Regions from separate parts of the Lysinibacillus sp. AR18-8 genome, predicted to be linked through region 3. Evidence: riboswitches for the same ligand, from Rfam matches in the RefSeq annotation. Region 3 holds a riboswitch; each other region holds the start of a gene.
The links. A riboswitch is a leader RNA that binds a small molecule or an ion and turns the genes downstream of it on or off. The one in region 3 is predicted to bind S-adenosylmethionine.
Positions count from the first base shown of each region.

Region 1: linked by a shared signal. The riboswitch ahead of BFM98_RS09015 (methionine ABC transporter ATP-binding protein) and the one ahead of metA (homoserine O-acetyltransferase MetA) in region 3 are both predicted to bind S-adenosylmethionine.
Region 2: linked by a shared signal. The riboswitch ahead of BFM98_RS16640 (cyclase family protein) and the one ahead of metA (homoserine O-acetyltransferase MetA) in region 3 are both predicted to bind S-adenosylmethionine.
Region 4: linked by a shared signal. The riboswitch ahead of BFM98_RS14155 (YezD family protein) and the one ahead of metA (homoserine O-acetyltransferase MetA) in region 3 are both predicted to bind S-adenosylmethionine.

Region 1 covers NZ_MDGU01000009.1:218,080-226,185, reverse strand. Annotated here, with positions in the region: gene BFM98_RS09025 (MetQ/NlpA family ABC transporter substrate-binding protein) at 1-201, opposite strand, end outside; gene BFM98_RS09020 (methionine ABC transporter permease) at 270-938, opposite strand; gene BFM98_RS09015 (methionine ABC transporter ATP-binding protein) at 928-1,956, opposite strand; SAM riboswitch class I at 2,039-2,142, opposite strand; gene BFM98_RS09010 (thioredoxin family protein) at 2,199-2,510, opposite strand; gene BFM98_RS09005 (toprim domain-containing protein) at 2,525-2,866, opposite strand; gene gcvH (glycine cleavage system protein GcvH) at 2,958-3,338, opposite strand; gene BFM98_RS08995 (arsenate reductase family protein) at 3,420-3,776, opposite strand; gene BFM98_RS08990 (acyl-CoA dehydrogenase family protein) at 3,960-5,744, opposite strand; gene BFM98_RS08985 (acetyl-CoA C-acetyltransferase) at 5,871-7,043, opposite strand; gene BFM98_RS08980 (3-hydroxyacyl-CoA dehydrogenase/enoyl-CoA hydratase family protein) at 7,093-8,106, opposite strand, start outside.
Region 2 covers NZ_MDGU01000023.1:81,050-89,155, forward strand. Annotated here, with positions in the region: gene BFM98_RS16635 (DedA family protein) at 1-461, shown strand, start outside; gene BFM98_RS16640 (cyclase family protein) at 484-1,221, opposite strand; SAM riboswitch class I at 1,311-1,416, opposite strand; gene BFM98_RS16645 (YuzC family spore coat inner layer protein) at 1,498-1,896, opposite strand; gene BFM98_RS16650 (AraC family transcriptional regulator) at 2,017-3,588, opposite strand; gene BFM98_RS16655 (ABC transporter substrate-binding protein) at 3,663-4,613, opposite strand; gene BFM98_RS16660 (MFS transporter) at 4,772-5,956, opposite strand; gene BFM98_RS16665 (winged helix-turn-helix transcriptional regulator) at 6,067-6,450, shown strand; gene BFM98_RS16670 (aldo/keto reductase) at 6,506-7,351, opposite strand; gene BFM98_RS16675 (VOC family protein) at 7,683-8,106, shown strand, end outside.
Region 3 covers NZ_MDGU01000006.1:20,775-28,880, reverse strand. Annotated here, with positions in the region: gene plsY (glycerol-3-phosphate 1-O-acyltransferase PlsY) at 239-841, shown strand; gene BFM98_RS04840 (HesB/YadR/YfhF family protein) at 861-1,151, shown strand; gene BFM98_RS04835 (spore germination protein) at 1,339-2,883, shown strand; gene BFM98_RS04830 (Ger(x)C family spore germination protein) at 2,909-4,108, shown strand; gene BFM98_RS04825 (hypothetical protein) at 4,113-4,346, shown strand; gene BFM98_RS04820 (GerAB/ArcD/ProY family transporter) at 4,378-5,526, shown strand; gene metA (homoserine O-acetyltransferase MetA) at 5,566-6,501, opposite strand; SAM riboswitch class I at 6,625-6,736, opposite strand; gene BFM98_RS04810 (nucleotide excision repair endonuclease) at 6,940-7,311, shown strand; gene BFM98_RS04805 (hypothetical protein) at 7,366-7,752, opposite strand; gene BFM98_RS04800 (TrmB family transcriptional regulator) at 7,775-8,106, opposite strand, start outside.
Region 4 covers NZ_MDGU01000015.1:275,715-283,820, forward strand. Annotated here, with positions in the region: gene BFM98_RS14145 (TetR/AcrR family transcriptional regulator) at 1-265, shown strand, start outside; gene BFM98_RS14150 (DUF418 domain-containing protein) at 249-1,343, shown strand; SAM riboswitch class I at 1,514-1,609, shown strand; gene BFM98_RS14155 (YezD family protein) at 1,644-1,835, shown strand; gene BFM98_RS14160 (flavin reductase family protein) at 1,926-2,411, opposite strand; gene BFM98_RS14165 (VOC family protein) at 2,561-3,346, shown strand; gene BFM98_RS14170 (amphi-Trp domain-containing protein) at 3,717-3,995, opposite strand; gene BFM98_RS14175 (cold-shock protein) at 4,141-4,341, opposite strand; gene BFM98_RS14180 (formate--tetrahydrofolate ligase) at 4,555-6,234, shown strand; gene BFM98_RS14185 (hydantoinase/oxoprolinase family protein) at 6,685-8,106, shown strand, end outside.

The sequences.
Region 1 (8,106 bases), on a different contig from region 3:
TTCTTTAGCTAAGATCGGTTTTGCTTTTTCTAAAATAACTGCGTGTGGTGTATTAGAAGCACCTACTTTTAATATTACGTTTTCTTTGCTATCTGTTTGATCGCCAGATGCTGATTTTTCATCTTCTTTTTTATCTGTACCGCAAGCTGCTAATGCTAGTACAAGTATTGATAAAAATAATCCTGCTAATAACTTTTTCATTTATGACACTCCCTTTTATTTGTTTAAAATATGTTAGCGGTAAAAACCGGAATAACCCCTTTTTCTTGCTAGCGTTTATCAATTTTCTCGGTAATTAAATCACCAATCCATTGAATAATAAATACGACTACTAAGATCAAAATAGTTGCCATTAATGTCACATCTTGGCGATTTCGCTGGAAGCCGTCTAAGAAAGCTAAGTTACCAAGACCACCTGCACCAATAATTCCTGCCATCGCTGTATATCCTACAAGAGCAACAGCCGTTACAGTGATACCAGAAATCAAAGCTGGTAATGATTCCGGAACCAATACTTTCCAAATAATCGTAGAAGTTTTTGCTCCCATTGAACGGGCTGCTTCAATCACACCTTTATCAATTTCACGTAACGCAATTAATACCATACGAGCATAAAACGGTGCTGCACCGATAATTAAAGCAGGTAACGCCGCATTGGCACCGCGAATTGTACCTAGTAAAAACTTCGTAAATGGAATTAATAAAATAATTAATACGATAAATGGAATGGAACGGAAAATATTAACGAGTGATCCTGTTAAAAAGTTAACGATTTTATTTGCCCATAACTGATTGGGGCTAGTTAGAAATAGAACAATACCAATGACTAACCCAAGAATAAATGTCACAACCGTTGATATAGCTGTCATGTATAAAGTTTCATAGGTAGCTTGCCACATATTTTCCCAGTCTACATTCGGAAAGAGATTAGTTAGCATTTTCAATCACCTCCGTCTGTACTTCCACTGTATTTAAATAACGAAGGGCTTCAGTGACGTTTGTCTGAGAGCCATCAATTTGCACAATCAATGTACCATATGCACCATTTTTTGTTTGCGAAATATTTCCGTGAACAATACTTACTTCTACATCAAATTGTTTCACAAGATGTGAGATGACAGGCTGTTCTGTTTTTTCACCAACAAAAATCAATTTGACAAGTTGTCCAGTTGGATAGTTTGTTTTAATTTGTGCTACCGTATCCTGTGTTTCCTTAGTGTCTGTAATTTGAGATACAAACTTCTTAGTAATAGCCGCCTGTGGGGCTTGGAAGACTTGTAATACCTCACCACGTTCCACAATTTCGCCTGCCTCCATCACCGCTACACGATGACAAATTTTGCGGATGACATGCATTTCGTGGGTAATCAGGACGATTGTTAAGCCTAAGCGTTCATTTATATCTACGAGTAAATCAAGAATGGCATCCGTTGTTTCAGGGTCGAGTGCGGATGTCGCCTCATCACATAGTAAAACCTCTGGATTATTCGCTAATGCACGTGCAATTCCTACACGCTGCTTTTGTCCCCCGGAAAGCTGGGATGGATATGCCTTATCGCGCCCTTCTAAGCCTACAAGGGCAATTAATTCCTTCACACGCGCTTCACGTTGAGCCTTTGGGAAGCCTGCGATTTCTAAAGGGAATGCAATATTTTCGGCAACTGTTCTTGACCAAAGTAAATTAAAATGCTGGAAAATCATACTTACCTTTTGTCTAGCTGCTCTAAGCTTTTGCCCTTTTATCGATGAAAATTCTTGATTGTTCACCGTTACTGTTCCTGCTGTCGGTTTCTCTAAACCGTTTAATAAACGAATCATGGTACTTTTACCAGCACCACTATAGCCGATAATGCCAAAAATTTCACCTTTATTAATAGTAAGGTTGACGTCTTTGACTGCCGTTAATTCGCCATTTGCTGTTTTGTATTTCTTTGTAATATTTTGAAGCTGGATCATAGCGAATACTCCTTTTCTCATATAGAAAACCCCTTCACTCACAGACAAGTAGAAGGGGTCACGTATGATACGTTAAACCGTTCTCTCATCTTTCAAAGAAAAATCTTTGGGTGATTTGGCACCTTTTCACATTGTGATGGTTGCCGGGCTTCATAGGGCACTTCCCTCCGCCACTCTTCATAAGAGTTCGATATATTTAATGTTTTAGTAATATATTTGATACTTTACCACGCTAGTAAAGTTCAGTCAATTGATTTTTTTAACAATTCATATAAAAATGGTACGGATTGAAAAGCATAAATCTTTTCTGTCACTTTTCCGCCATCACTGATGAGTAGACATGGAACACTTTCAATTTGATGCTCATAAGCTATGTGTTCCAAAAAGTTGATATTTGCTTTACCAATTTGTAGCTGTGGCAGTAATTGCTCAATAATGGACATCATTTTAGATGCCACTGCACACGTTCCACACATCGGTGTATATAAATAAAATGCAGTTTTCTCTCCCGACTGTTTAGCCGCTTCCCACTGCTCTATTGACCATTCTTCCATTTACTCACGCAACCTTACAAAATATATTCATTATGGATTGAAAAATGTGCACGCAGTAAGATCATTGCTAGCACTTTTCTTGGTGTCGTTTCTACTTCCTTGTATGTTGGCATTGTGCGCAGATGCTCAGCCTCTGGATAATGTCTGTCCATTAATGCACGTAGCTTATCACCAGAAGTATCTGCATCAAAAAAAGTAAATAGCTCACAGCCCTCATAGGGATCCAGTAGTTCTTCTAATTGATGCACACCAATTGTACCATTCGTACATAGTATTGTAACATTCTCATTCAAAATAGGCTCAATTTGTAGCTTATCTGAGCGCCCTTCTACTATCAAGCATTTTCCCTCGAACATTACGCCACCTCCATTTAGAGATCCCCACTTATAAGTCATTATATAACAAAAAACGCCGGTAGTTTCCGACGTTTTTCGATTATGGCTTGTCTTATTCAGCGATCATTTCTTCGTATTGCTCTGCTGTCATTAGTTTCTCAACTTCTGATGCGTCAGCAGGCTCAACAACGATCATCCATGCTTTTTCATATGGTGATTCATTAACGAATTCTGGGCTATCTTCTAAATCTGCATTTACTTCAACTACAGTACCTGAGATTGGTGCATATAATTCAGAAACAGTTTTTACTGATTCTACGCTACCGAATGGATCATCTGTTTTGATTTCGTCGCCAACTTGTGGAAGCTCAACGAATACGATATCTCCTAATTCAGATTGTGCGAAGTGAGTAATACCAATACGTACTTTTCCATCTTCTACTTTTACCCATTCATGTTCTTCAGAGTATCGTAAGTCTTTAGGTGTGCTCATGCAAAAAACCCCTCCATAAATATGTAATATATTCACTTTCAGTGTGCCATACTTCTCCTATAAATACAAGGTTTAATACGGTTATTTCCAAGCTTGCTCAAAATCTACTTCTTTAAAACCTAAAGTAACTTTTTTTCCATCTGTCACGATGGGACGTTTCATTAACATGCCATCTGAAGCAAGTAGCTCAAGCTGCTCATCCTCCGTCATTTCCGCTAACTTGTCCTTTAAGCCAAGCTCACGATATTTCATGCCTGAGGTATTAAAAAATTTCTTCAAAGGCTGTCCACTAGCTTGCCAAATAGCTGTTAGTTCTTCTTTAGTGGGAGGTTGCTCTGCGATATGTACCTCTTCATAGGAAACCTCATGCTCATTTAACCACTTCTGTGCCTTTTTACATGTTGTACATTTCGGATAATGGAAAAATTGAATCGTCATTACAATGCTCCTCTTCTGTCTTTTTCTGTAGTATACCATCATAGTTGTTTTCAATGGTGAACTTCACTCTTTTTTGTAAGTTTATCCACCAGTTGTGCAAATTTATCCGCTCCTTTTACGATTATCCATCTCATATAAAAAACCTAGCTATCTTTTGCAGATAGCTAGGTTAAATTTGCACTATTATACAATATATTTTTCAGCATCAATTAATTTAACGGAAGCCTCACGCTTCTTCGCAATTAAATTGTATGGATTATTACGCGTTAGCTTACGCAGTGCAGATAATGTCATACGGGCTGCATCGCCATCCGCTGAAGCAAGAATTGTGTCTTTTGCTTCTTTTTCGATTTCTGCGAATGCTTCTTGGCAGAAAATTTGTGTGTATAGCAATTTTTGATGTGCTTTTTCAGCACCGTCACGAGCAATTGCTTTTTCTGTACGTAAGACAGCTGATTCCATTGCAAATAATTGGTTAGCTATATTCGCAATGTTTACCAATACTTCTTGCTCTTGATCAAGCTTTGCACCAAAGCGTTGTGCTGCTAATCCTGCAGCTAATACAGCAATCTTCTTGGCATTTTTCACTAAATATTTTTCTTGTGCTAACGGCTCTGTACCGATATCCTCTGGCATTAGCATAAGCAGCTCTTGCTGTAAATTTTGGGCAACTTGTAATAATGGTAGCTCACCCTTTAGCGCCTTTTTCATAAATGTGCCAGGTACAATCATGCGGTTAATTTCGTTTGTACCTTCAAAAATTCGATTAATACGAGAATCACGGTAAATACGCTCTACCTCATATTCAGCCATAAAGCCATAACCGCCATGAAGTTGGACAGCTTCGTCAGCAATATAGTCTAAAGTTTCTGAACCGAATACTTTAGCAATAGAGCATTCAATGGCATATTCAGCAATCGCTCCTGCAATTACTTTACCTTGCTTTTGCTCTTCTAGGCTTAATTGGCTTAAGCGATCCTCAAATAGGCCCACAGTACGATAGTTTAATGATTCTGAAGCATACAATTGAGAAGCCATCGTTGATAATTTTTCTTTTGTCAGATTGAAATCAGAAAGCTTTGTCTTAAACTGCTGACGTTGGTTTGTATACTGAATAGCTAACTCCAATGCACGTTTCGATCCGCCAATTGTGCCCACGCCTAGTTTATATCGACCAATGTTTAAAATATTGAACGCAATGATATGCCCACGACCAATTTCGCCTAATAGATTTTCTACAGGTACTTCGGCATCTTCCAATACCAATGTACGAGTTGATGATGATTTAATCCCCATTTTCTTTTCTTCAGGACCAACTGAAACACCATTGTAGGCACGTTCTACGATAAAGGCAGAGAATTTATCGCCATCAATTTTTGCGTAGACCACAAATACATCAGCAAAGCCTGCATTCGTAATCCACTGTTTTTCACCATTTAAAATATAATGTGTGCCAGCTTCATTTAATTTTGCAGTCGTTTTTGCACCTAGAGCATCTGAACCTGAACCTGGCTCTGTTAATGCATAGGCAGCGATTAATTCACCTGAAGCAAGCTTAGGTAAATATTTTCTCTTTTGATCTTCATTACCGAATAGAACAATTGGTAATGACCCAATACCAACGTGGGCACCATGTGTGATTGAGAAACCACCTGCAACAGACATTTTTTCAGCGATTAAAGCTGAAGAAACTTTGTCTAATCCTAACCCTTCGTATTCTTCAGGCACATCTGCTCCAAGTAAGCCTAATTCGCCTGCACTTTTTAGGAGACGCACTGAATGCTCAAATTCATGGTGCTCTAAATTTTCCACTACTGGTAAAACTTCATTTGTAACGTATTCCTCTGTTGTTTTAGCAATCATTTTATGCTCGTCAGTGAAATCTTCCGGTGTAAATACACGATCTAATTCCACATCTTCAATAAGAAATCCGCCACCTTTAATGAAATCAGTTGTTTTTTCAGTCATGATTAATTCCTCCCAATATATCTTTTTGTTAGTTGATTCCCCTAATGATCATGTATAGAAAAGCTTGACGTATACAATGTTCGGAGGCAACCGTAAACAGTACACCTCAAGCTGATCTAGCAAAAATTATAGAATTTCAAATACGCCAGCAGCACCCATGCCGCCACCAATACACATTGTCACTACGCCATATTTCTTCCCTTGACGCTTCAATTCATGAATTAGCTTTAATGTTAAAATAGCTCCCGTTGCGCCTAGTGGATGACCTAATGCAATCGCTCCACCATTGACATTGACTTTCTCTTGGTCGATGCCTAAATGACGTACCACCTGTAATGACTGTGAAGCAAATGCTTCATTGATTTCCCATACATCAATATCTTCGATGGATAAACCTGCAATTTCCAACGCTTTTGGCACTGCCACGATAGGCCCGATACCCATTACTTCAGGAGGTACACCGCCAACTGCAAAGCCTAGGAATTTTGCCATTGGTGTCAGTCCTTGCTTATCAGCCTCTTCACGATCCATTACTAGTACAGCTGCTGCACCATCAGAAGTTTGAGAGGCATTGCCCGCCGTTACACTGCCTTTTACGTGGAAAGCTGGACGTAGTTTGGCTAAACCTTCAACTGATGTACCTGGACGTACACCTTCATCCATACTGAATGTGAATTTTTTCACTTGTGGTTTATTGTTATCGTCTACGTAATGCTGTTCCACTTCAATTGGTACAATTTCATCATTGAATTTACCTTCTTTAATTGCCTTTTCAGCAAGCTCATGCGAGCGAACAGCAAAAGCATCTTGGTCTTCACGACTAACATTATATTGACGAGCTACTTCCTCAGCTGTATGCCCCATGCCCATATAATACTGTGGAGCCGTTTCTGCTAAAGTCGGATTTAAACGTGGTGTATTCCCTACCATCGGCACCATGCTCATGGATTCTACACCACCAGCAAGAATAGCCTTTGAGTGTCCTAGCATAATTCGCTCTGCTGCATAAGCAATTGCCTGTAAACCTGATGAGCAAAATCTATTGATTGTCAGAGCAGGCGTTGTATCTGGTAATCCAGCTAGTGCCCCAATACTACGTGCTACATTCATTCCTTGCTCTGCTTCTGGCATTGCACAGCCTAAAATTAAATCATCAATTGGCCCTTCATAGCCTGCTCTTTTCAATGTTTCTTTGACTACAACAGCACCAAAATCATCTGGTCTTACTGTTGCTAAAGAACCTTTTTTTGCTTTTCCAATTGGAGTTCGTGCTCCTGCTACAATAACGGCTTCACGCATCGTATTAATCCCCCTTTGTTTCATGTGCAAGATTGATCTATTTCGTCAATTAGTTACGAAGTGGTTTACCTTTTAACAGCATGTGTTGCATTCTCTGCTGTGATAGCGGATCAGCAACAAGACTAAGGAATGCCTCACGCTCTAAGTTCAATAAATATTGCTCATCGACTAATGTGCCGTACGGAACCTTTCCACCTGCAATAACATAAGCTAATTTTTTAGCAATTTTTAAATCATGTTCGCTAATAAAGCCTGACTCAAACATCCCTTGCGCACCGATGAGTAATGTACCATAGCCTGATGCACCGACCACTGGCACTTTTGTTGGTACAGGTGGTTGATAGCCCGCTTCGTAAAGTGCTAATGCAACCTGCTTCGCATCATACAATTGATGATCTGGATTAACTGAAATACCATCCGCAAAGTTTAGGAAATTATTTTCACGTGCTTCCTCACCAGATGTTGAAACCTTCGCCATCGCAATTGTTTCAAATACTTTATTAGCAATATGTTGATAGTCTACCTCTACGCCGTTTGGTAAGCCCTTTAGGAATTTCTGATAGAGCGCTTTATTTCCGCCACCACCTGGGATTAATCCAACCCCTACTTCCACTAAGCCCATATATGTTTCCATTGTTGCTTGAATATGTGCAGCTGGTAAGCAAACCTCTGCTCCTCCGCCTAATGTCATGGCAAACGGTGCTGCTACAACAGGCTTACGTGAATATTTAATTTTCTGCATAGCATCTTGGAATGCTTTAATGACGAAATCTAGCTCAAATATATTATCATCCTGTGCTTCTACCAAAATCATTCCTAGATTTGCCCCAACACAGAAGTTTTTCCCCTGATTACCGATGACTAAGCCCTTATAGTTAGCCTCTACTTCATCTACCGCAAAGTTAATCATTTGAATAATATCCAAGCCGATTGCATTGGATTGCGAATGGAACTCCAGTAATGCAATTCCATCCCCTAAATCTATTAAACTAGCACCTGTGTTTGATTTAATCACACCATGCTTTTTCTTATAACGTTTTAAATTAATCTCTTTTTCATTGAC
Region 2 (8,106 bases), on a different contig from region 3:
AAAGTCTTGAACATATTCCTGCTTTAGTCAGTGCAATGATTGGTGCGGTTGGAGGCATTACCTTAAGCTACTATATTGGTTATCGTTTTGGCTTACCGTTATTGCAGAAATATGGGCCTAAAATTCATATTACAGAGCAAAAAATTGACTTTACGAAAAAGATGTTTACAAAAATAGGACCTACCCTATTATTAATTGGCTATTTTATCCCCGGGGTACGTCATTTGACAGCGTATATTGCGGCTATTAATAATTATCCTTATAGAAAGTTTGCGCTTTTTGCCTATACAGGGGCATTTATCTGGACGTTCACATTTATATCATTAGGAAAGATGCTTGGAGAGAAATGGCGATTTGTTGGATACTATCTGACTCATTATAGTATCTATCTTATCCTTTTATTTATTGTAGGGATGCTCATTGTTTACTTTCTATTCAAAAAAAGAAATGGACAAACATAAAAGTCGGTATACGCTATACCGACTATGGCAAAATAGCAAATGAGCGCACAGGGAAGCCAGATGCTTTTTCTGGCTTAGGTACGATATTGAAGATGATAGCGCCTTTCGCAGGTAGCTTGTCTAAATTCGTCATTAGCTCAATTTGATAGGTGTCTTGGTCAAGCACAAAATATTCGCCATCTAGCTTGCCATTTTTCCGAAAATCAGCAGCAGAGTCCGTATCGAAAGTTTCATGACCAATTGCGCTTACCTTGCGTTCTTTTAGTAAAAACTGTAAAGCTTCTAAACCCCAGCCAGGGATATGGTTATGTCCATCTGCATCCTTATTACTGAAAGCCTCTTTATCTGGCCAGCGCTTACTCCAATCTGTGCGTAATGCTACAAATGTTCCTGCTTCAATTTCTCCATGCTTGTCCTCAAAATCAAGAATATCTTCAACACTTAATGAAAAATCATGGTTGCTCGCAGCCTCTTGTGATTTATCAATAACAACAAGGGGAAGAACAAGCTCTTTTAGTTCTAATTCTTCTAAGTAGCGAGTATCTCGCACAAAATGAATGGGTGGGTCGATATGTGTGCCATATTGACCAGGGAACGTGAATTGTTGAGCGAAGAAACCGTCCTTATGAGAAAATAATGTTTCAAATTTAGCGTCCTCAAACATAAAAAAATGTGGTGAATTAGGGCCGAATGTATGTGTTAAGTCAACCCACTGTTTCGATTTTAATAATTGCAATGCTTGTAAAAGTTCATTAGACATCGATTTCCCTGCTTTCTGTAAAAATAGTTGTAAATAAAAAGGAGTCCCCTAATAGAAGAGGACTCCTGCTGCAACAACGGTAGTTCTTCTTCTCATCTTCAAGGCTGATCATTTTGCCAATTGGAATTAGCACCATACTGTTAGCTGGTTGCTGAGACTTCATCGGGCCAATCCCTCCGTCTCTCTTGATAAGAAAAGTAATATAAGAATTTTCAGAAATAACAATACAAACACTTTAGCATAGTTTTTTATAGTTTACAAGTTCACTAGGAATTTTCACCAATTCAAATTTAAGGTGACTCCACAACAATCATTATCAATAAGACGTATTCTAAAACTGTCTGGTGTATAGTTTGTTTCAAATTTCATCGTAATGCCTGTTGATGTGATTAATTTTTCAACCTCTGTTTTATTTGAAAGTTGAGCAGCATTCATTAAATCATGTGCGAATTGTTGGGAGCTATCTATTTTATCCGTAAGTAATTGGGCTTGCTGCATCATTGCCTTTATCCGTGATGCTGAAGCTTTTAATTTGTGTGTATCGACAGGTGGAAAAGGATTATTGGTCGGCATTGCTAGATGTTGCGAAAAGGGTCTAATGGCAAAATGATTAGCGATAGGCGATGTTGGATAATGATAGGGATGCACAAAATACGGATAAGGATTGTAATACAAGGTCATTCCTCCTATCCTATAACTGATATCCTATCTTATGTAGCAAAACGGCTTTCGGTGTTATTAGCAGTGCAATGTTTGTCCTAATCATTGAAAAAGGAAGCTAAAGTAAGCTTCCTTTTAGCCAAGTACATTTAAGACATCATCAATTTTTTTACTATGTGATAAAATGCCATAATTCATCCATGTTAAAAAGTCTACTTCATAGACACAGTTGCTTTTAACGGCAGCTAGGTTTTTCCAAGTAGGAGTTTTTAAAATAGCACGTTCCTCATTTTCATAAATGGAATGTTGTTTATCAAAGGTAATAAATAAATGATCAGCATCTAATTGCAACAATTGAGCAAATGTCAGTTGTGCTTTACGTTGATTGTGCGGAATACTCCATACTAGTGAATGTGGCATTAAACCTAAGTCACGATATAAAATGGGGCCCGTATAGCCACATTCAGGACCCGCATATAGAGTAATGCCAATGGCTGAAATACGGAGAAATGCTACACTTTGCCCATAAACAGATTTGCTAAGAATTCCTTTTGCTTGTTGTACTTTATCTTCATATTGTAGGATTACGTCTTGCATCAAGGAGGTTTTTCCTGTTAGATCTGCAATTTTAAATAAAGTAGATTGCCAATTCTCTCCAGGGTGTGAAAGATGGCAGACGGGGGCTACTTCATCTAAGTGCTGAAAGGATTCCCAACGCTCTACACCAGAATCTAACATAATTAAAGTTGGCTTATAGTAAAAGAGTCGATCCATTTCTCTATTTTGTACATCGATATCTGGCACTTTCTGTAGACCTAAATAGTCTTGTTTCCCCCATTTTGAATGACTGAATTGAGCAATTGGCGTAATCCCAAGCGCAACAAAGAAATCTTCTAAGAATGGTGCAAATACACGTATATGGCTGCTTTGATTTCTTCGATATTGTCCTGGAGAGATGCCGACATGTTCCTTAAAGCGACGATTGAAATAATACTCATTATTAAATCCGACAGACTGGCTAATTTCAAATACTCGATCATTTGTTGTCATTAATAAATGCTTAGCTTTTTCAATACGAAGTTTAGTTAAATAGTGAAGAGGAATTTGTCCCGTAATATCTTTAAAAATGCGCGTATAATTCCATCTTGGTACGTCAGCTAGCTGTGCTAGCTGCTCAACCGTCCACTCTTTTTCAAAATGTTTTTGTAAATGGTTAACGGACTGCTCAACAGATTGGCGATCATTTTTTTTCATCTGCTTGGGTATGGTTTGATGTAAGAGTAATAACATCAGCTCTTGAAAGTGCACATGCTGTTCAAAAATCGTGTGTTCATCCTCCGCTAACCGGTTTTGATAGATGACTTCTAGCAGTCTATGACATTGTGAAAAGGGGAGAAGATGTCGTTCGCTGATACTTGTAAAATGACTATATGAATTTTGACTATTGCTGAGATTGACAATGTTGAATTGTAACTGATAAAAACAAAGGTGTTCACTTTGAATGTGGATACTAACCGTGTTATTTGGCGGAATCAATATGCACTTTTCTTCACTAAAATGAATGGTGTCATGATCTATGGCTAGCTTTCCGCTACCATTCATTACGATAAAAAGTGTATAGAAATCACTACTAATCAATAACTTTTTTGACGGTTGAATTGAATAAGAGATATTTTGTAACGTATAAACATGTGTTAAGTTACCCATTAATAATTCACCCCTTTTTTTGAATTGGCAGAACAACACAAAGAAAGCCCTCATTAAGAGCTTTCTTTGGAAAATTATTTGACGAACCATTTCTCTAAATCATCATACTTTAGCAAGTTGGCTGTGATTGCGCCAGATTGCCAATATGTGCGATCAGCAATATAAACATGCCCATTTTTTACAGCAGGGAGTGTTTTCCATAGTGTACTATCTAACCATTTAATGGCTTCTTGGTTTTCTTTAGACTCCCATGTTCCGTTTGAAGGGAAAAGGATGATATGATCCGCATCTAATTCCGTGATAGCCTCTTCTGATAAAACCTCGTGAAACTCTGTCATATCACGGGCTAATGGATGTGGTGTTAAGCCTGTCTCTGTGTAAATATAGCCAGAGTAGCGATTTTTAATACCAAATAACGCTAATGTATTATCTGCTACATTTAGTCGTACAACAGCAACTGTTTCGTCTTCGATTGATTCATCTAGTTTTGCTTTTAAATCGGAAACACGTTGCTCATATTGATCAACCATTTCTTTTGCTTTATCGGAAATATTTAAAACATCAGCTATTGTTTTCGCAATTTCACGTGGATCTTGTAGAATATCTTCTTTCAAGCGGTAAGTAGGCGCTACCTTTGAGTATTCATCATACTTTGCCTTGTCCGCGGCACCATCTACAATGATTAAATCAGGCTTGGCTTGTAATAATGTTTCCATGCTACCAGTAATGTCGAACTCAGGAACATCTAATCCTAAATAGTCCTGTTTTCCCCAAGATGGGTGATACCATTGCACAACGGGTTTTACATCCAAAGCAGTTAAATAGTCTTCCAAATAGATAGCAGCTACACGCTGTGGATTTGTAGGAATTTCTACTTTTCCAAACTCGTCTTCTACAATTCTTGTATCTTTAGATGATTGTTCTTCTGTAGCTGTATCCTCTTTTACTTCATTTGAGCCACAGGCACCTAATACGAATATAAGTGCAAAGAAAACTACAAATGAAAAATATCGACCTCTACGCATTTTATTCACTCCTATAGATTTACTAAAACAGTAAGGGTATTCCCTTAAATTAGAATGATAATCATTCTCGTTTGGTTCAAGTAAATTATAGGATACTACATATCAACAAACAATACACATTCTCTACTACTTTTTTATACAAAATGAAATTCAGAGAGTTATTGTTTTTTGTTATCGAAAAGTAACCATAAAAGTGTAACAATTGCAGCTAGCATAACCATCAGGAATCCGTATATAGGCGTATGCGCCAACGATTGGTGGCGAATAATAAAGCCTCCGATATATGAGCCTAAAAATATGCCAATATTGAAAGCAGAAATATTCAATGCTGAGGCCATTGAAATTGCTGATGGTATATATTTTTCAGATAGTAGAACAGCATATAGCTGCAATCCTGGGACATTCATAAACATGAACAATCCCATTGTCAGCACCATTATTAATCCCATAATAGGTGATTCAAGAGTAAAGCCAATGCCAAGCAATGCCAATGCAAGTCCAACAAAAATAATAAAGATGGAACGTAGCGGATTATGATTAGCAAAATGACCTCCAAGAGTATTACCGATAGCTACACAAATACCATAGACAACTAGAATAATGACGACTGTATGTGGGGAATACCCCATATATTGCTCTAAAATAGGTGAAACATATGTGTAGACAACAAAAGCACCGCCGTATCCAATTGCGGTAATGAATAGTATTAAGATCATTCGAATATTGCCTAATACTTTGCCAATATCACGGATAGAGATGGGGTTGCCTTTCGATAATTGGCTAGGTACTAAAAATGCATTACTAATTAAACCGACAATTCCAATGACAACAATAAAAATGAATGACATACGCCAATCTGTTACTTGTCCAATAAATGTACCGAGTGGGACACCTGTTACAGTAGCTAATGTTAAGCCAGTAAACATAAAGGCGATAGCACTTGCTCGTTTATTTGGTTCCACTACATCTGCTGCTATAACAGAAGCGATGGACATAAACACACCATGTGCTAATGCTGAAATAATACGTCCGATTAATAGTAATGCGAAATTAGGAGCTAAAGCGACTGCTAGGTTACCCACTATAAAAATGGACATGACAAGCAATAATACGGTTTTTCGACTAAGGCGTGATGTTAAAGCTGTTAGTAAGGGAGCCCCAACAGTTACCCCTAGTGCATATATAGAAACGGTTAAGCCAGCTGTGCTAAGAGAAATACCAAAGTCATCTGTAATTAATGGTAAAAGTCCCACACTGATAAATTCAGTGGACCCTATACCAAATGCACTGATAGCAAGTGCTAGTAAGGTAAGTTTAGCATTTGGCTTTTTTGATTTTGACATTTTACTACTATCTCCTTTGATTTTTTTTATTATGTGTAGTAATATTCATACATACCAAAAAGATATGTAGAGTACTTTTAGTTACTTTTGGATATTACAGGAGGTTTACGATGCAAAAAGTTTATAATATTGGTGTTGAAGCTACACTAGAAGTTATTGGTGGTAAATGGAAACCAGTTATTCTTTGTCATTTAAACCACCATGGTAAAATTCGAACAAACGAATTTCGACGATTGATCCCAGGTATTTCACAAAAAATGCTCACAAACCAATTAAGGGAACTGGAGCAGGCTGGGTTAATCAATCGAAAGGTCTTCAATCAAGTACCACCAAAAGTTGAATATTCATTAACAGCCTATGGACAAGGAATGGAACCAATTCTGAACATGCTTTGTACGTGGGGTGAAAAACATGTTGAATTATTACAGGATAAAGGTGAAGATGTACTGTTAAAACAACGTGATGATGATATTGCCATGCAGCAAACATCATAATGAGGGGAGAAAGAGACTGTCATATACAAGACAGTCTCTTTCCTCTTTTTAATGCTTATAGAGCAAAGTCAAATTCATCTGGATTTGGTCCAACACGTTGTTCACGATTCATCTCATTGATTAATGCCATTTCTTCGGCTGTTAAAGTAAAGTCAAAGATATCAGCGTTTTGCATCATACGCTCTCTACGTACTGATTTTGGAATTGTAATCACTCCATTTTGTACATCCCAGCGTAAAATAACCTGAGCATTTGATTTTCCGTATTTTGTTGCGATTTTTGAAATTGTTTCATCTTCAAGAAGTCCACCTTGCATTAAAGGTGCCCATGCTTCAAGTTGAATTTGGTGCTTGTCACAGAATGAACGAAGCTCCACTTGTTGTAAGCGTGGGTGGAATTCCACTTGGTTCACAACAGGTTTAATATGAGCAAATGATAATAAGTTATCCAAGTGTGCCACAGTAAAGTTACATACACCGATTGCTTTGATCTTGCCTTGTTCATATAAGTCTTCAAGTGCTTTCCACGATTCAGCATATTTATCTTTACCAGGCCAATGAATTAGATAAAGGTCTAAATAATCTAATCCTAATTTTTTTAGGCTCTCTTCATATGCTGCAATTGTTTCATCATAGCTTAAACCATCGTTCCATACTTTAGATGTGATAAATAAATCTTCACGACGTAAGCCAGTAGATGCTAGAGCTTGTTTAATACCTTCTCCTACACCTGCTTCATTGCCATAAATAGCAGCAGTATCGATGCTTCGATAGCCAACCTCGATAGCATTTTTAACCATTTCTGCAGTAGCGTCATTTTCTACTTGAAAAACCCCTAAACCCATACCAGGCATTTGTAGGCCATTATTTAAAGTGATTGTATCTTGTAAATGAGTAATCATTTTTAATCCTCCATGTTTTGTGATTATTGGATTGCTTACTCATTATGCTGCTAATAAACTCTCAAAAAAAGTACGTACTTTTTTGTGTCATAGAAACGTAGAGGTAACTTTTGTGAGCTGGCAATGATTAGAGGAATAAAAATATTTATTGATGATGAACGATTAAATAAAAATGTCACACCTGATTGGTCTTAACTACTAGTAAAAATATCGAGTAGTCTACAAAAGGCTTTGGAGACAATTAAACAAATATTTTTCTTGCGGTAATAAAAGGAAATATACGTTCGGTAGAGAATTAAAGTAGTAATACTTTAAAAAGGGGATTTTGAAGATGAATCGTTTAAATTTAATTACATTAGGTGTTAAAGATATGGTGGAATCTCTAAATTTTTATCGAGAGGGACTGGGTTTTGAAGTGGTGGTATACGGAGAGGAGACGAATCCCGATGTCATGTTCTTTAATAATGGAGGAACAAAAATATCGTTATTTCCAATTGAACGTTTAGTCAAAGATATTAATGAATCCAATCCACCAGAAATTAGCCAAGGCTTTGGTGGAATCACGCTTGCCTATAATGGTAAATCAAAAGAAGAAGTAGATCGAGTCTTTGCATTAGCAAAAAAGGCGGGTGCAGAAATTATTAAGGAGCCCGTAACTGTATTTTGGGGTGGCTATAGTGGATATTTTCAAGATCCAAATGGCTACTATTGGGAAGTTGCCTATGGCGACATGTGGCAGTTTGATGAGAATGATA
Region 3 (8,106 bases):
AAAGGAATGAGCGATTGACAAAATTGCCATTTTGCCTATATTTTTATAAAGGTTTTAGCGCTTCCTACAAATTTATGTCTAAAAGCCTAGTCCTCGCTAATAGATTCGCTTTTGTATTGATTCAAGACTTCCGATGAAATCTCCTTCATAACATTGTAGATTAGCAAGAAAAAGTGTAAAATACTTGTTACAAACTATTAGTACCAAGTGATGGACTATGAATGAAAGGAGTCCAACTATGATCAATGGACTTATTATTTTATGTGCTTATCTAATCGGCTCTATACCTTCTGGATTATGGATAGGCAAAATTTTTTATAATACCGATATTCGTGAACACGGGAGCGGTAATCTTGGTGCAACCAATACTTTTAGAACATTAGGGAAAAAGGCTGGTATTATTGTTACGGTGATGGATGTCTTAAAAGGGACTGCCGCTGTCTTACTCGTGACACTTCCTGTTTTCTCTGATACTGCACTCCATTCTTTATTACTGGGTCTTGTCGCCGTTATCGGTCATATGTTCCCGATCTTCGCCAACTTTCGTGGTGGGAAAGCTGTGGCAACGTCAGCGGGTGTATTATTAGGCTATTCTTGGCCACTCTTTGTCCTACTATTTATTACCTTTATTGTGACATTAAAAATCACAAAAATCGTCAGCTTAACATCGATGATAGCCGCTTTAGTAGCGCTTATCTATGCAATCGTTTATTATTTTATTACAGGTGACTTTGCATTAGGCATCTTGGTAGCCTTTTTATTTACCTTTATTGTTTATCGTCACCGTGCCAATATTGCACGTATTAAAAACGGCACCGAACCAAAGGTAAAATGGCTGTAGGAAGAGAGGAGCATTTGAAATGAATATTGCATTGACAGATGAAGCCCTACAATGGTTCAAACATGAAATGGAAGTTGAACCTGGTGATACAATTCGTTTTTATGCACGTTATGGTGGCTCTAGTCCGTTTCATGAAGGCTTTTCGCTAGGCATGACACGTGAGGAACCTATTGCCATAGGTGTTCAGACAGAAATTGATGGTGTCATCTATTACATTGATGAGAAAGATCTTTGGTTCTTTAACGATCACAATTTACACGTTGATGTTGATACAAGTAAAGATGAATTACAATACGACTATCGTACATAAAGCAGTCTGTCCTTTCAATACATGAAAGGACAGACTGTTTTTTATTTATTACAAAACAAGACACACGAAAGTTGTAAGGGATGTGATATTGCTACAAATAGCTAGATTTTTCATATCTCTTTCGTTTATCTCTCAAATAAATTGTCCATTCTAAAGGTAATGAACGACCATTTGAGGAGGAAAACATATGTCCATGTCTAACAATAACGAGACCTCCCCATCCCATACAACGAACGATTTATTGTATACTTCCCTATCTAAAAATATAAAAATCATTCAACAGTCACTAGGGCATAGTAATGATATTATCATACGTGAAATTGCGATTGGAGAAACTGATCCCCATAGCCTCGCCATTATTTCCATTGATGGCTTATCGGATAAAACGACTATTTCTGATTCTGTTATCGATAAACTGATGGCAAATATTGAAGAAGAACAAGATATTGAAATAACAACAATTAACCAATATGTTCGGAATTCCTATTTAACGGTAGGCGATGTGACGAATATTGAGCATTTCACAACACTCTATAATGCCATTCTCAATGGTGAAACGGTTATTTTATTAGACGGTTTTGCTGAGGGGATTGTGACAAGTACAAGAAGTGCCAAGGATCGAGCAGTCACAGAGCCATCGACGGAATCCGTTATTCGCGGACCGAGGGAATCCTTTACAGAAACCTTGCGTACGAATACAGCGCTCATTCGTCGCAAAATAAAAAGTCCGAATCTCTGGATAAAATCACGCGTTATCGGTGATGTGACACAAACAGATATAGCAGTGATGTATATAAATGGCATCGCCAGTGACAAAATTGTAGCTGAAGTATTGGCTCGATTAGATCGTATTAATATTGATGGCATACTGGAAAGCGGCTATATTGAGGATTTTATTCAAGACTCAAAAAACTCTATGTTCCCAACCGTCTACAACTCCGAACGTCCTGATGTCATCGCAGGTGAATTATTAGATGGCAAAGTGGCGATTCTAGTTGATGGCACACCTTTTGTCTTAGTCGTACCAGCGCTATTTACATCCTTTTTACAATCAGCAGAAGATTATTATCAGCATTGGATGATTAGCTCACTTGTACGTATATTGCGTTTCTTTGGTATCAGTCTAGCATTAGTAGCACCATCCTTGTATGTGGCGATAACTACCTTTCACCAAGAAATGCTACCTACACCTATGTTAATTAGCATTGCTTCACAAAGGGAGGGCGTACCCTTTCCTGCAGTCGTTGAAGCTCTGATTATGGAGGTTGCCTTTGAGGTCTTAAGGGAAGCTGGACTTCGTATGCCTAGAACAATCGGTCCTGCGGTGTCCATTGTAGGAACTTTAGTTATCGGTCAGGCGGCTGTTGATGCGGGCGTCGTTTCCGCTGTAATGGTAATCATCGTAGCCCTGACAGCGATTTGTAGCTTCCTATTCCCTGCCTATGGCTTATCGAATACGATTCGTGTGCTACGTTTCCCATTAATGATTTTAGCTGCAATGTTTGGTTTATTTGGTGTTATGTTTGGCATTATGGTCATTATCCTTCATTTATGTAGCATTCGTTCATTTGGTGTACCTTATTTAAGCCCATTCGCACCGTTGGTATTACAGGATCAGAAGGATGCGTTTCTGCTGTTCCCGCGTAGAAAGTTACTTACACGACCTCGTTTGGTCAATCAAAAAAATATTGTTAGAGGACATAAATATATCAATGTAAAAAGCAGGAAATAACAACTGGATAAATGAGGAATGGAATATGGCAAAAATAAACTGGATTTGCTTACTATGTATCCTCACAATACTGTTAAGTGGCTGCTGGAGTAAGCGTGAATTAAATGAATTGGCCATAGTCGTAGCATTTGGCATTGACAAAATAGATGAGGAATATGAAATTACAGTTCAAATTGTTGATCCTAGTGAAGTCTCAGTGCGCCAAGCTTCCACTCAACGCTCTCCTGTCGTTAGCTATCATTCGAGAGGCGAGACCATCTTTGAAGCCATTCGGAAAATGACGACTATTGCAGCTCGAAAACCTTATTTTGCCCACCTTCAAGTGGTTGTATTAGGGGAAGATCTCGCGAAAGAAGGCATTAGTGATGCACTTGATTTAATTGTAAGGGACCATGAATTTCGTAAGGATTTCGACGTCATTATGTCTCACGAAGCAACAGCGAAGGAAGTATTAAATGTACTAACACCCATCGAAAAAGTTCCTGCAAATAAAATCTTGAATTCCCTTGATGTCTCTGAAAAGGCTTGGGGCTCCACAATAGCTGTTAATATTGATGAATTAGTCAATACGTTAACCAATAAGCATAAAGGGGCGTTAATTTCTGCTATTGAAGTTCATGGCGATAAGAAATTAGGTGTAGATCAAACAAATGTGCAACGTGTTAAAACACCTGTGCTATTACGTTATACAGGTTTAGCAGTATTTAAAGGGGATAAATATATAGGGCTACTGACTGAAAGCGAAAGCAAAAGTATTAGTTTTCTTAATGACAAAATTCAAAGTACGATAGAAATCATCGCCTGTCCTAATAAAGGGACCTTGTCTACTGAAATCACCCAATCCACTACAAAGGTGAAAGGGTCATTTAAAAACGGGAAACCGAAAATCGATGTCCATATTAATGTAGAGCAGAATGTTGGAGAGGTCGAATGTGATATCGATCTTACCAAAAATAAATCGATTGATTACGTTAATAAAAAAACAGCCCAGGGGATTGATGACCGCATTGAAAAAACAGTAGAGAAAATTCAACAGCAATATGAAGTCGATGTTTTTGGATTTGGGGATGCCCTACATCGGGCAGATCCAAAGCAGTGGAAAAAAATTAAGGATGACTGGACTTCCATTTTTCCAGATTTAGCAGTGGCTGTTCATGTAAAGGTAACAACCCAAGGTTCAGGTACGATGCAAAATTCATTATTAAACAAGCCAAAGGAGGAGTAATGAGATGGTACTAGCCGTAGCTATCTTGATTATTGCAATCATTGTTGCGCTTGTTTTTATTCCAAAGCTAAAAAAGCAACAGGATAGAAAAGCCATTATTGTATTCTCCTTTTTGCTATTTATTGGAACGGCTTTAAATATGGGGATTGCCCTTAAAATCCATATTCCTAGCCCATTAGATTTGATTACCTTTATCTTCACACCGATTAGGGATTACATTGTGTCATTCACAAAATAGAAAGATGGACTGAGAAACGGAGGGTAGCTTGATGGAAAAAGAGATAATTAGTTCAAGACAGTTTACAATCGTTACCTTTCTCTATTCTATCGGTACAGCGATTTTAATTATCCCTTCGAGTATTACTGGTGCCGCTAAGCAAGATGCTTGGATAGCGGCAAGCATTGGTGTTCTGCTCAGTTTACTGGTTCTAAAATTATTTTTAACACTGGCCAATCAAACACCGTCCCTAAACTTTATCGAGGCCAATGAAAAAATTCTTGGGCGTTTTTTCGGGAAAATCACAGCGATTTGTTTCCTGATTATGACCTTTCTTTCGGCTGGAGAATTACTTTATTTTATCGGTATTTTCATGAAAACGGAAGTTATGCCAGAGACACCGACATTAGCATTTGCCCTACTGTTCAGTATCCTTATTATGTATGCCGCTTATTTAGGGATTGAGACCTTTGCCCGTTCGGCAGAAATCCTCTTCCCATTGTTTATCTTTATTTTTATTTTTTTCGTCATTAGTATTACCCCTCAAATTACATTTGAGAATATTCAGCCTCTACTAGAAGCGACCAAAGCATCTATGTTTTATAGTATTGCACGCTTTATGAGTATCTTTTCCTTTCCATTAATTGTATTATTGATGCTCTATCCTACTGGCGTCAATGTACAGCCGTCTGCACAGAAAGGGCTATATATTGGGGCAATCCTTGGCGGAATCGTCTTAGTTACGTTGATTGTCCTATCGATTCTTGTATTAGGTCCTGAAAACACTGCATCAAGGACATTTCCTAGCTATGCCTTAGCGCAAAGAATATCTATAGGGAATTTTTTACAGCGCATAGAAATCATTATGGCATTTATGTGGATTACGTCTATATATATTCGTACATTTATGTATTTCTATACGACCGTTGTTGGCCTTGCACAAATTTTGAAGATTAAGGATCATCGTCCACTTATTATACCGATGGGTATAATTGTCATTGGACTTTCTCAAATTGTTCATCCAGATATTGTGCATTCTACTAATTATAATAATGAAATTTGGCCAATCTTTTCCTTTATTTTCACCATTTTATTACCTATACTTTTGTTGATTGTGGTAGTTATTCGCAATCGTAAATCCAAGGCTCAAAATAACGAAACACCTCAGCAGGAAACAGAAAATGACAATCAAAAAGTCTAATTTCTTCTAAGCTAGAAAAGAAATTAGACTTTTTATTAATTAAATATGATATTCGATTTCATCTACAAAATCCCATTCATATGGTGTTTCTTGGTAAACATAGTAGTTCAACCAGTTAGAGAATAATAGATGCGTATGGGCACGCCATGTATTCATCGGCACTTGTGTCGGATCGTCATTCGGGAAGTAGTTTACAGGAACGGCGATATCTATGCCCTTCGCCACATCGCGACTGTATTCATCGGCTAGCGTTGTCGCATCATACTCTAGATGCCCCGTAATCATAATATTTTTATTATCTTTTGATTGTACAATAAATACCCCAGCATCCTCTGAATAGGATAATAATCGTAGATCTGGATGATTGCGAACCTCGTCAATCGAAACAGATGTATAGCGTGAATGGGGCGCAGTAAATAAATCACTAAAGCCACGTACCAAATCTACAGTTAAATCTGTAATCACATGGGAATAGACGCCTGAGCATTTAGCAGAAAGCTCAACCTTCCCAATGCCATAATGATGATACAATGCAGCCTGTGCCCCCCAACATATATGTAGCACGGATGTCACATTCTTTTTAGACCAATCCATAATTTCTGAAATTTCCTGCCAATAGTTGACCTCTTCAAAAGCCATTTTTTCTACTGGCGCACCAGTTATAATCATACCATCATAGCGTCGGTGTCGAATCTGATTGAACGTTGTGTAGAAAAGCTGCAAATGGGATTTACTCACATTTTTAGACTCGTGTGTGGCTGTATTCAAAAAGGTAATATTCACTTGTAATGGTGTATTCCCCAATAAACGTAATAATTGGAGCTCTGTTTTTTCTTTTTCAGGCATTAAATTTAATATTAATATATTTAATGGACGGATTTGCTGTGTTTTCGCACGATCTTCTTCCATGACGAAGATTTTTTCCTCACGTAAATGTTCTCCAGCTGGTAAATTTTTCGGAATATTAATTGGCATCTTGCTTTCCCCTCTCTATAATCACTCTCTTTTAGCAAATCTTGCTTGCGTAGAATGCAATGAAATTAAAAAATCCTCCTCATTCCATACGAGATAGAATGAGAAGGATTTTTTTCACGTCCACTCTTATCTCTCAAAGGAAAAAATCCTTTGCTGGAATTAGCACCTTTCTAACGATTGTTAGAGGTTGCTGAAGCGTCATCGGGCCAAATCCCTCAGCTTCTCTTGATAAGATTATTTAATTATCTTGAATTGTAACACGAACTAGTTAGAATATCAATAATTCATAGAATATTTTGTGATTCATGTGCATGTTCCTTGCTCATTTGATGTACACTAAGCTTGCTATATGTGGTGTTTCTGCATTTAAAATTTATGGTAAACATGCCGTAATTATGTTACCATATACTTTTAGTAAGAGAGAGGAACGTGAATAGTTTGATTAAAATTGAATTTCCAAAACCAGATCTAGTAATCCGTCAACGTGAACAAGATTTAAAACCAGGTGATGTGCCAATCACACCTTACTTCGGTTTTATTGACTTCCATAAAATCACACGTGATAAAGGCGGCATTTTCTTATTCTATAATGACAAGAATGAGCTATTGTTTGTTGGGAAAGCACGTAAAATTCGTCAACGTATTAAAAAACATTTCGAGGATAATGTATCTCCGATGAAAAACCATCGTGATGAAGTGTTCAAAATTGAAGTCTATGAAGTAGAAGATCCAATGGAACGTGAAATTTACGAAACATATGCGATTAATACTTTCCGCTCTAAATATAACGTAGACAAAGTCTTTTATTAGGCATCACGTAAAGAAACCGAAATCTCATTTCTAAAGGGATTTCGGTTTCTTTTATCACATAATGGTCATACGATCAATTGGCGTACTCTGACCGTTTATTCGCAAATCAATGGTATCCAGCTCAGGATTCTTGACGGTGATTTTAAAAACATAGGGTTGTGCCTCTTTCCTTTGCTCGCTGCCTTCTTCTAACTGGATAATAAGCCTATTTCCCTCAGCTGTAATACTTGCCAATACATTCCCTTTTGAATAATAAACAAGGTAATATGGAGCATCCTTTTCATGCAATAGTTGTATTCTGTCATTAGAAACGATATTTTTTTGGACATTATCTGGGACAACCGTTAGCTCATGAATCGTTGGTGGATCGGTAGGTGGTGTAGCATTACAGGCTCCTAGCATTAGTAGGCTTATTAAACCTAGCAACACGAATTTTTTCAAGTAACTCCCCTTCCTTATACGACTATTCTAAGAAAAAAGCTTTACGCTCCTTAGCAATCCAGTCTTCTAACTCCTGATCATCACGTTTTACTAACCGATTGATGAGCACATCATGCCATATATAATCCTCTAACAAATAAATATGAACCGGATCATTGGTGATAAAGGCCGTCTCTTGGGTAGATGGAGAATGACCATAAATCATTTCCTGACCATCTATCGATAAGATAAACCAATGCGGTGTAGACGCTTTTTTTGTATAATGTGTGGCTCTATGCTGGTCAATTGAGGCGAGATGCTCTCCTACATACAACGTAATGCCATGAACAGGAACATGCAGCGCCACCTCTTGCA
Region 4 (8,106 bases), on a different contig from region 3:
GGCCCGCGATGAAAACTATAAAAGACAATTAGTAGAGCTAGAAACCAGCTTTTTAACGAGCTTTGTTGCTATACTACGATATGGCGTACAGCTAGGCGTGCTAGAGGATACTCCCCATATAGAAGCGAAGGCACAAATGCTAGCCCTCGTCTATGATAATATCGGTAATTTCATGTTAACAGGCAACCAATTGAACTATAGGGCTATTTGGAAGGAGGCTGTACATAGCGTTATCCAAGGGGGCAAAGATGACAAAAAGAAATGATGATCGGCGCATTGAAGGTCTTGATTTTGCAAGAGCTCTCGCCATGCTTGGCATGTTCATTGTCAATTTTGGCGTCATAACAGGTTCTACAACGAATGGTTCAACATGGTTAATTGCCTTCCAACATCTTTTCGAGGGACGTGCTTCGGCCGTATTTGTCATGCTAGCAGGAATAGGGACAGCCTTAATGACTCATCAGGCTAGAGAGAGTAAGGACCCAATCCTTCTTCGTCAAAATCGACTTACTTTGTGGAAGAGGGCGCTTTTGTTATTTACGATAGGGATAATTTTATATGCAATCGGCTGGACAGGAGATATCTTACATTATTATGGCGTGTATATGTTTGTTGCTGCTTGGTTGATTGCCCAATCCAAGAAAATGATGATCTTCATAATCGGTGCCATCCTTATTCTTTCACAATGGCTTCAAATTCAATTTAGTTACCTTGCTGGTTGGCATCCAACATATGTGCTACTAGAGTATCTTGATTTTTGGACACCAGCAGGATTTATAAGAAATTTGATGTTTAATGGCTATCATCCACTATTCCTCTGGATTTGCTTCTTTCTGATAGGTATGGTAGTGGGCACATTAGATTTAACAAATCATACATTAAGAAAAAACTTACTGGTGATAGGTTTATTGTTAGTCATCATGACTGAGACTTGTTCAACGTTATTCATTAAGATGACAACCATTCATTTATTAGATGTAGAGAGTGCATTGTATTTATTTGATACAGGACCGATTCCACCGAATATGATGTATGTCCTATCTAATTCGGCTTCGGCTATTGTTATCATTGTTGGCTCCATCTATCTTGTAGAGACATGTAAAAATAAAGTTATTCAATCTTTCATATTAACAGGACAAATGTCTTTAACGCATTATGTTGGCCATGTTGTTATAGGCATTGGAATACTAATTATTTGCCAAAAGCTGGAGAACCAAACACTTGCTTTTTCCATGCTGTATGCCTGCTGTTATTTTTTAGGATGTGTCGTTGTTTCTGTATGGTGGAGGACTAAACATCATCGAGGCCCACTTGAATTCATGATGAGGAAATGGAGCTTGTAATAAATTAATGGATTGCCATCTATTTCTCACTGACTAGGCATAAAATACTTTAGGTATAGGGAGTCTTTTAATCTAAACGACATATTGCATAGTATTCAACTAGGTTTTCTAATATTTTGTATTGACATTCCTATAGCAGAATTATAGAATTATTTTCAAGAAACGCAGTACTCTTATCAAGAGAGGTGGAGGGACTTGGCCCAATGAAGCCTCGGCAACCGAACAACAGGTGCCAAATCCAACAGATGGTGTCTGAGAGATAGGAGGGGCTATCAATCAGTTTGATGCGTTGGCCTCTTTATGAACAATAAGGATAAAAAAGAAGGGGTGTATCGTATGGCTCAGTCAGTAAAAGTAGATGATAAGAAACTAGAGGCAATTGCGAAGGCGATTCAAAATCTTGAATTTGGTGAAGTGCATATTACGATTCAAGATGGTGTGATTGTGCAAATTAATAGGCTTGAAAAGCAGAGATTTCCGCAGAAAAAATAACAATGATTTCAGTAGAACTTATGTCAAACGGCCACCTATAAGCATGAAGGATTTCCTGTGCTTACAAGTGGCCCTTTTTTTGTGTAAAGACTAGCTATAAAAGCTTTTTGGTATGGGACCGATATGACGGCGATGATAAAGCAAAGGCTCTTTTTGAGCATTTGTAATGTCTACGACCTGCCCAATAAAAATGGTATGGTCGCCAGCATCGATTTGCTGAAATGTTTTACATTGTAAATTAGCTGCTGTATCATGTAAAATCGGTAGTCCTAAAGAGGAAGTTGACCATTTTGCTTGTGCAAAGCGATCAGGGATTTTACTGGCAAATAGTGTACATAAATGCTCTTGATCACTCGCTAAAATATTGACCGCAAAATTTGGCGCAGTCGTGAAATAAGGATGGAGCTGAGATTTTTTATCGAGTGACCACAAAATAAGGAGCGGGTCGATTGAAACAGATGCAAAGGAATTGACGGTTAAGCCAATCGGTTTTGTGTCATGACATGTCGTGACAACTGTTACGCCTGTAGGATAATTACCTAATGCCAATTTAAAAGCAGCTACTAAATCTGTCATTCAAATCACCTCTTTATGAAATTAGTGAACGGAGTTTGTAGGTAAACGAAACTTTTTTTCATATCCTACTAGTAACTCCTTTTCTTGAGTAAATTTTAAACTAATCAAACATACAGGTAAAGGTAATGGGGAAAGAAAGGGGAATGGCCATGACTTTATATTTTGATCATTTGGTTCATCAAGTGGAATCACCAGAAAATATAAAGGTTTTCTTCAATAAACGAAATGTCCATACAGTGAATGGTGGGCAGCACACGATGTGGGGGACTTATAATACGTTAAGCTACTTTGGCTTAAGCTATATTGAACAAATTGCTATCTATGATCGTGATTTATTTGAGCAAGCGGCACAATACCCATATTCCCTACATTATACGTTTAAACGTGATCAAGAGCGCCAGGGATTTTCTCGAATTGCTCTGCGCACAAAAAATATTGAGGAAGAGGGTCGACGCTTGCGAGCATTGGGCTATGAAGTATATGGACCAGATGCATGTAGCAGAACAAGACCAGATGGCACTGTGGTAGAATGGAAGCTACTGCATTTTGGTAAGCCAGATCTGCCAATTGATTTTCCATTTTTGATTGAATGGGCGGAGGAAGATGAAGAACGTTTGGTTCAATTAAAGGCAAGTGGTGCCATTGATGTCAAACAGGCTATAACGATGGAATCCGTCCAATTCTACGTCAAGGACATGCAGGCAACAGTTAAGCTGTGGCAAGAGGTGTTACAGCTACCAGTGCCTACGCAATATGAGCAGTATTTGTCACTACAGCTACCGAATATGCGCTTAGATTTCTATGAGGAAGAGAGCGCGATGACAATGACACTTGGTCATGTCAAAGAGGGACCATTTGGTGTGACATTAAAGGATCCTAAACGAACAAAGGAAACTTTAGTTTGCCCTGGTGCTTTTTATTGGATAAATCGATAAGGAGAAAAGGCTGGGCCATAACTAACTGGGACCTTCATTAAGCCGAATAATCTTTAAATTAACAAACATGATAACTAGAAAAACCGAACTATTCCGAAACACTTCGTAAGCGTTTTAGTGGATAGCTCGGTATTTTTATGGGCTGAAACACTTTTGCTTCCGCCTTTTTACATAAGTATTGAAAAACAAAACCATCAATAGAATTTCTGATGCTGGCTACTTGCTTTCCTGTGGATTTAGCGTTACAGAGGAGACCCTGGAGCGAAATCACCCCAACCTTGCTAAAAAGTTTTAGCTAGTGACATGATCTTTAATTCAACAATATGGAAAAATCCACTTCATCAGAAAAGTGGATTTTCGTTGCCAATTATTATTCAATTGTCATTTTTTTCGGTGTTTCTGTACCTGTATACCAATCAAATTCAATTTCAAATGAATGCTTGTCGCCCTTTTTTGTATAGGAGTATTCGATTTTGAGCTGTTCACTTGGGCTGACAACTGTTGGCTCTGTGTCTTGAACAAAAGTGAATTCACCATTTTCTTTAAGCTTTTTTGCAATCGTTTCCAGTGTTGCTGCAAATTCTGCTACACTTTGTCGTTCTTTATGCTTCAAAATAACTTCAGTCATGGGTTTATTTTGTTTTTGCATCGAAATCCCTCCTTACGTCTTGTTACTTCTATTATAACATGGAGGGGGCATTCAGCTTATAAAACAATACAAAAAGCGGATGAAGGAAACGATGCATTTCCTAATCCGCTGCTAATCTGGAACTACACGGATAGTCCCATTACGCTTATAGTTTTACAACATTTGATGCTTGGGGTCCACGATTGCCTTCCACAACATCAAATGAAACCTTTTGACCTTCTTCAAGTGTACGGAAGCCTTCCTCCTGGATGCCCGTAAAATGAACAAATACATCTTCGCCATCATCACATTCAATAAAGCCATAACCTTTTTCATTATTGAACCACTTTACGATCCCCTGTTGCATAAGCATTCGCCTCCAATGCGCTTGAATGTAAAATAAAGTTAAATAAATGGTGCACTCATTGAGAAAATGTGAAAAAATTGCATTTTCTCTTAGAACATACAGGAATTGAACAAATAAGTCAATTGATTGACGAAATGCTTGCATATCTGGCTTTCTTTTTTTTCACAATTAAGACTATAATGGAAATGAACAACATAGAAAGTAGGATGCCAAATGACAACGAAAAATCAACCATTATCAGATTTAGAAATCGCTAGTCAAGCAGTGATCAAACCTATTACGGAAATTGCCAATGCTGCGGGTATTCCAGAGGATGCTCTTGAGCAGTATGGACGCTACAAAGCAAAGATCGACCCATTAAAAATTACTGCTCAGGGCGAGGATGCAAAGGTAGTATTAGTATCAGCTATTAGTCCAACCCCAGCTGGTGAAGGAAAGTCGACTGTGACTGTTGGACTAGCAGATGCCCTTCATCAATTAGATAAGAAGGTGATGGTCGCATTACGTGAACCATCATTAGGTCCAGTCATGGGCGTAAAAGGTGGCGCAACTGGCGGAGGTTACGCACAAGTTATACCAATGGAGGATATTAATTTACATTTTACTGGCGACCTTCATGCGATTACAACAGCTAACAATGCTTTATCCGCATTTATTGATAATCATATCCACCAAGGAAATACACTTAACATTGATCCACGACGCATTATTTGGAAGCGTGTCATGGACTTAAATGATCGTGCCCTTCGTAAGGTAGTGGTGGGATTAGGTGGTCCTGTTCAAGGCATGCCGCGTGAGGATGGCTTTGATATTACGGTTGCCTCTGAAATTATGGCAGTATTCTGTTTAGCCACAAGCATTGAGGATTTACGTGAGCGCATCGCTAGTATTGTTATTGGCTATACTTTCGAGCGTGAGCCTGTCTTTGTACGTGATTTACAGGTAGAGGGTGCCTTAACACTATTATTAAAAGATGCCTTTAAGCCAAACCTAGTTCAAACATTAGAGGGAACACCTGCTATTATCCATGGTGGTCCATTTGCGAATATTGCCCACGGCTGTAATTCTATTATGGCGACACAAACCGCTCGTAAGCTAGCTGATATTGTGGTGACAGAAGCGGGCTTCGGCTCTGATTTAGGTGCTGAAAAATTCATGAACATTAAAGCTCGTAAGGGAGGCTTTAAACCAAGCGCAGTTGTCATTGTAGCGACAATTCGTGCATTAAAAATGCATGGTGGTGTACCGAAAACAGCGCTTGTAGGTGAAAATGTGGAAGCACTCCTACAAGGAATTGAAAACTTAGCTAAACATGTAGATACAGTTCGTACATTTGGCGTTGAACCAATTATTGCCTTAAATCGTTTTATCACGGACACAGAGGCTGAGCTAGAAGCCGTTCTGAACTGGTGTCAAGAAAATCATGTTCGCATTGCCCGTACGAATGTCTGGGAAGAGGGCGGTAAAGGTGGTCTAGCCTTAGCTGAGCAAGTACTAGCTGTGCTAGAGGAAGAAAACAGCTTCTCTCCTTTATATGATGTAACAGAGTCAATTGAAGAAAAGGTACGTACGATTGTGCAAAAGGTATATGGCGGGAAAGATGTGCAATTTACAGACCAAGCTAAAAAACAAATTGCCCAAATCGAAAAATTTGGTTGGGACTCCCTTCCAATTTGTATGGCGAAAACCCAGTATTCTTTATCAGACCAACCAAGTTTACTTGGTCGTCCAGAAGGCTTTACCATCACAATTCGCGAAGTTATTCCAAAGCTTGGTGCAGGCTTCTTAGTTTGTCTAACTGGCGATATTATGACAATGCCAGGACTTCCAAAAGCACCAGCTGCTCTACGTATGAATGTCGATAACGAAGGACATGCGGTAGGATTGTTCTAACAGAATATTAAAAGCTGCCTACTTAAATGGGCAGCTTTTTTATTGATAATGGGTAAACATGGTTTGTAGGAGGTGACCCAATTCAACGTCTATCTACAATGCAAATATGGTATAAAAGTAAAATTTCGGATGATTCCTTCATCCACCTCTTGAGTAAAAATTCATAAAAATTAATTTTTTTAAAACGATTTTAAGATTCTAGTTAAAACTAGGATCTTTTTTATGTTGCACAAAAATCACGAGAACCTTCCTTATATAAATGTGTTTGGTATTTTTTATCAATAGTTCTCTGATATTGGAAAGATAGAGCGGGTTTTTACAACGAAGGACAATTGTCAAATGAATTTTTATTTAAAAAATACATTGAATTTTCTTTTTCTTTTAAATATAATTTATTTAATTCTAATTCGGAACATTGTACCGATAATAGGAACACGGAGGGATGAAGTCTTGAAAATCGCAACAGATATTGGCGGTACTTTTACTGACCTAGTTTTCACAGATGAAAAAGGAAATCTTCATTTTGATAAGGGACATACGACACCTGGTCACTTTGAGGATGGCATATTAAATGTATTAGGACGACATGTAACGGAAGATTCTTTCATTGAATCATTTATTCATGGATCGACGGTTATCATCAATACATTAACGGAAAGAAAAGGGGGCGTAGTTGGGTTAATTACAACAAAGGGTTTCCGTGATGTTATAGAAATTGCTCGTGGAAATCGACCAGACTTATATAACTTTAAATATAAAAAGCCAGAACCATTTGTAGAGCGTTATTTACGTCAAGAAATTGATGAGCGAATTGATTTTAAAGGAAATATTATGAAAGCGCTTAATACCGAGGAAGTTGACGAGATCGTTTATAAATTTAAGGAATTAGGTGTTGAGGCGATTGCCATTTCCTTAATACACGGCTATAAAAATCCAATTCATGAACAACAGTTAAAAGAAGCCATTTTAAAAATTTGGCCGGAAGTATATATCACACTTTCAAGTGAAACGATTAAAGAATACCGTGAGTATGAAAGAACAAACACAACAGTCCTTAATTCTTATGTAAAGCCAATTGCACATGCCTACTTAAAAAGCCTAAAAGAGAAATTAAGCACAATTGGCATTACAGACCATTTAAAAATTATGCAATCGAATGGCGGAACTACAAGCTTTGATAAAGCAATGGAGCTACCAATCAACCTCGTTGAATCTGGACCTGTAGCAGGGATGTTTGGGGCAGCTAAATTAGGCCAACTTTTAAATGAATCGAATATCATAGCTTTTGATGTTGGTGGGACGACAGCAAAATGTTCGCTTATTACAGATGGCAAAGTCAATGTCACAACAGATTACTATATTGAAAGAAATGAAAAATTTGCGGGCTATCCAATTAAAACACCTGTAGTGGATATTGTGGAAATCGGAAATGGTGGTGGCTCTATCGCACGTGTAGATCAGTTTGGCTCATTAAAGGTTGGACCAGATTCTGCTGGGGCAAAGCCAGGACCTGTAGCATATGGCTTAGGGAATACACAGCCAACAATTACAGATGCCAATGTTTATTTAGGAAGATTATCCTTAGCAAACTTTGATAACCCAGTATCCATTGACAAAGTGGAGGAGGCTCTTGTTGAAGCAATTGCGAAACCATTTAATGTGTCAGCAGAAGAAGCAGCACAGGGTATTTTAGATATTGCAAACTCCAATATGTTAAATGCACTGAAGCTGATCTCTATTCGTAAAGGCTATGATCCTGAAGACTTTACAATGGTGGCATTTGGTGGTGGTGGTCCACTACATGCGATTAATTTAGCAGAAGAGCTTGGTATGAAAAAAGTCATTATTCCTTATGGCTCATCCGTCTTCTCA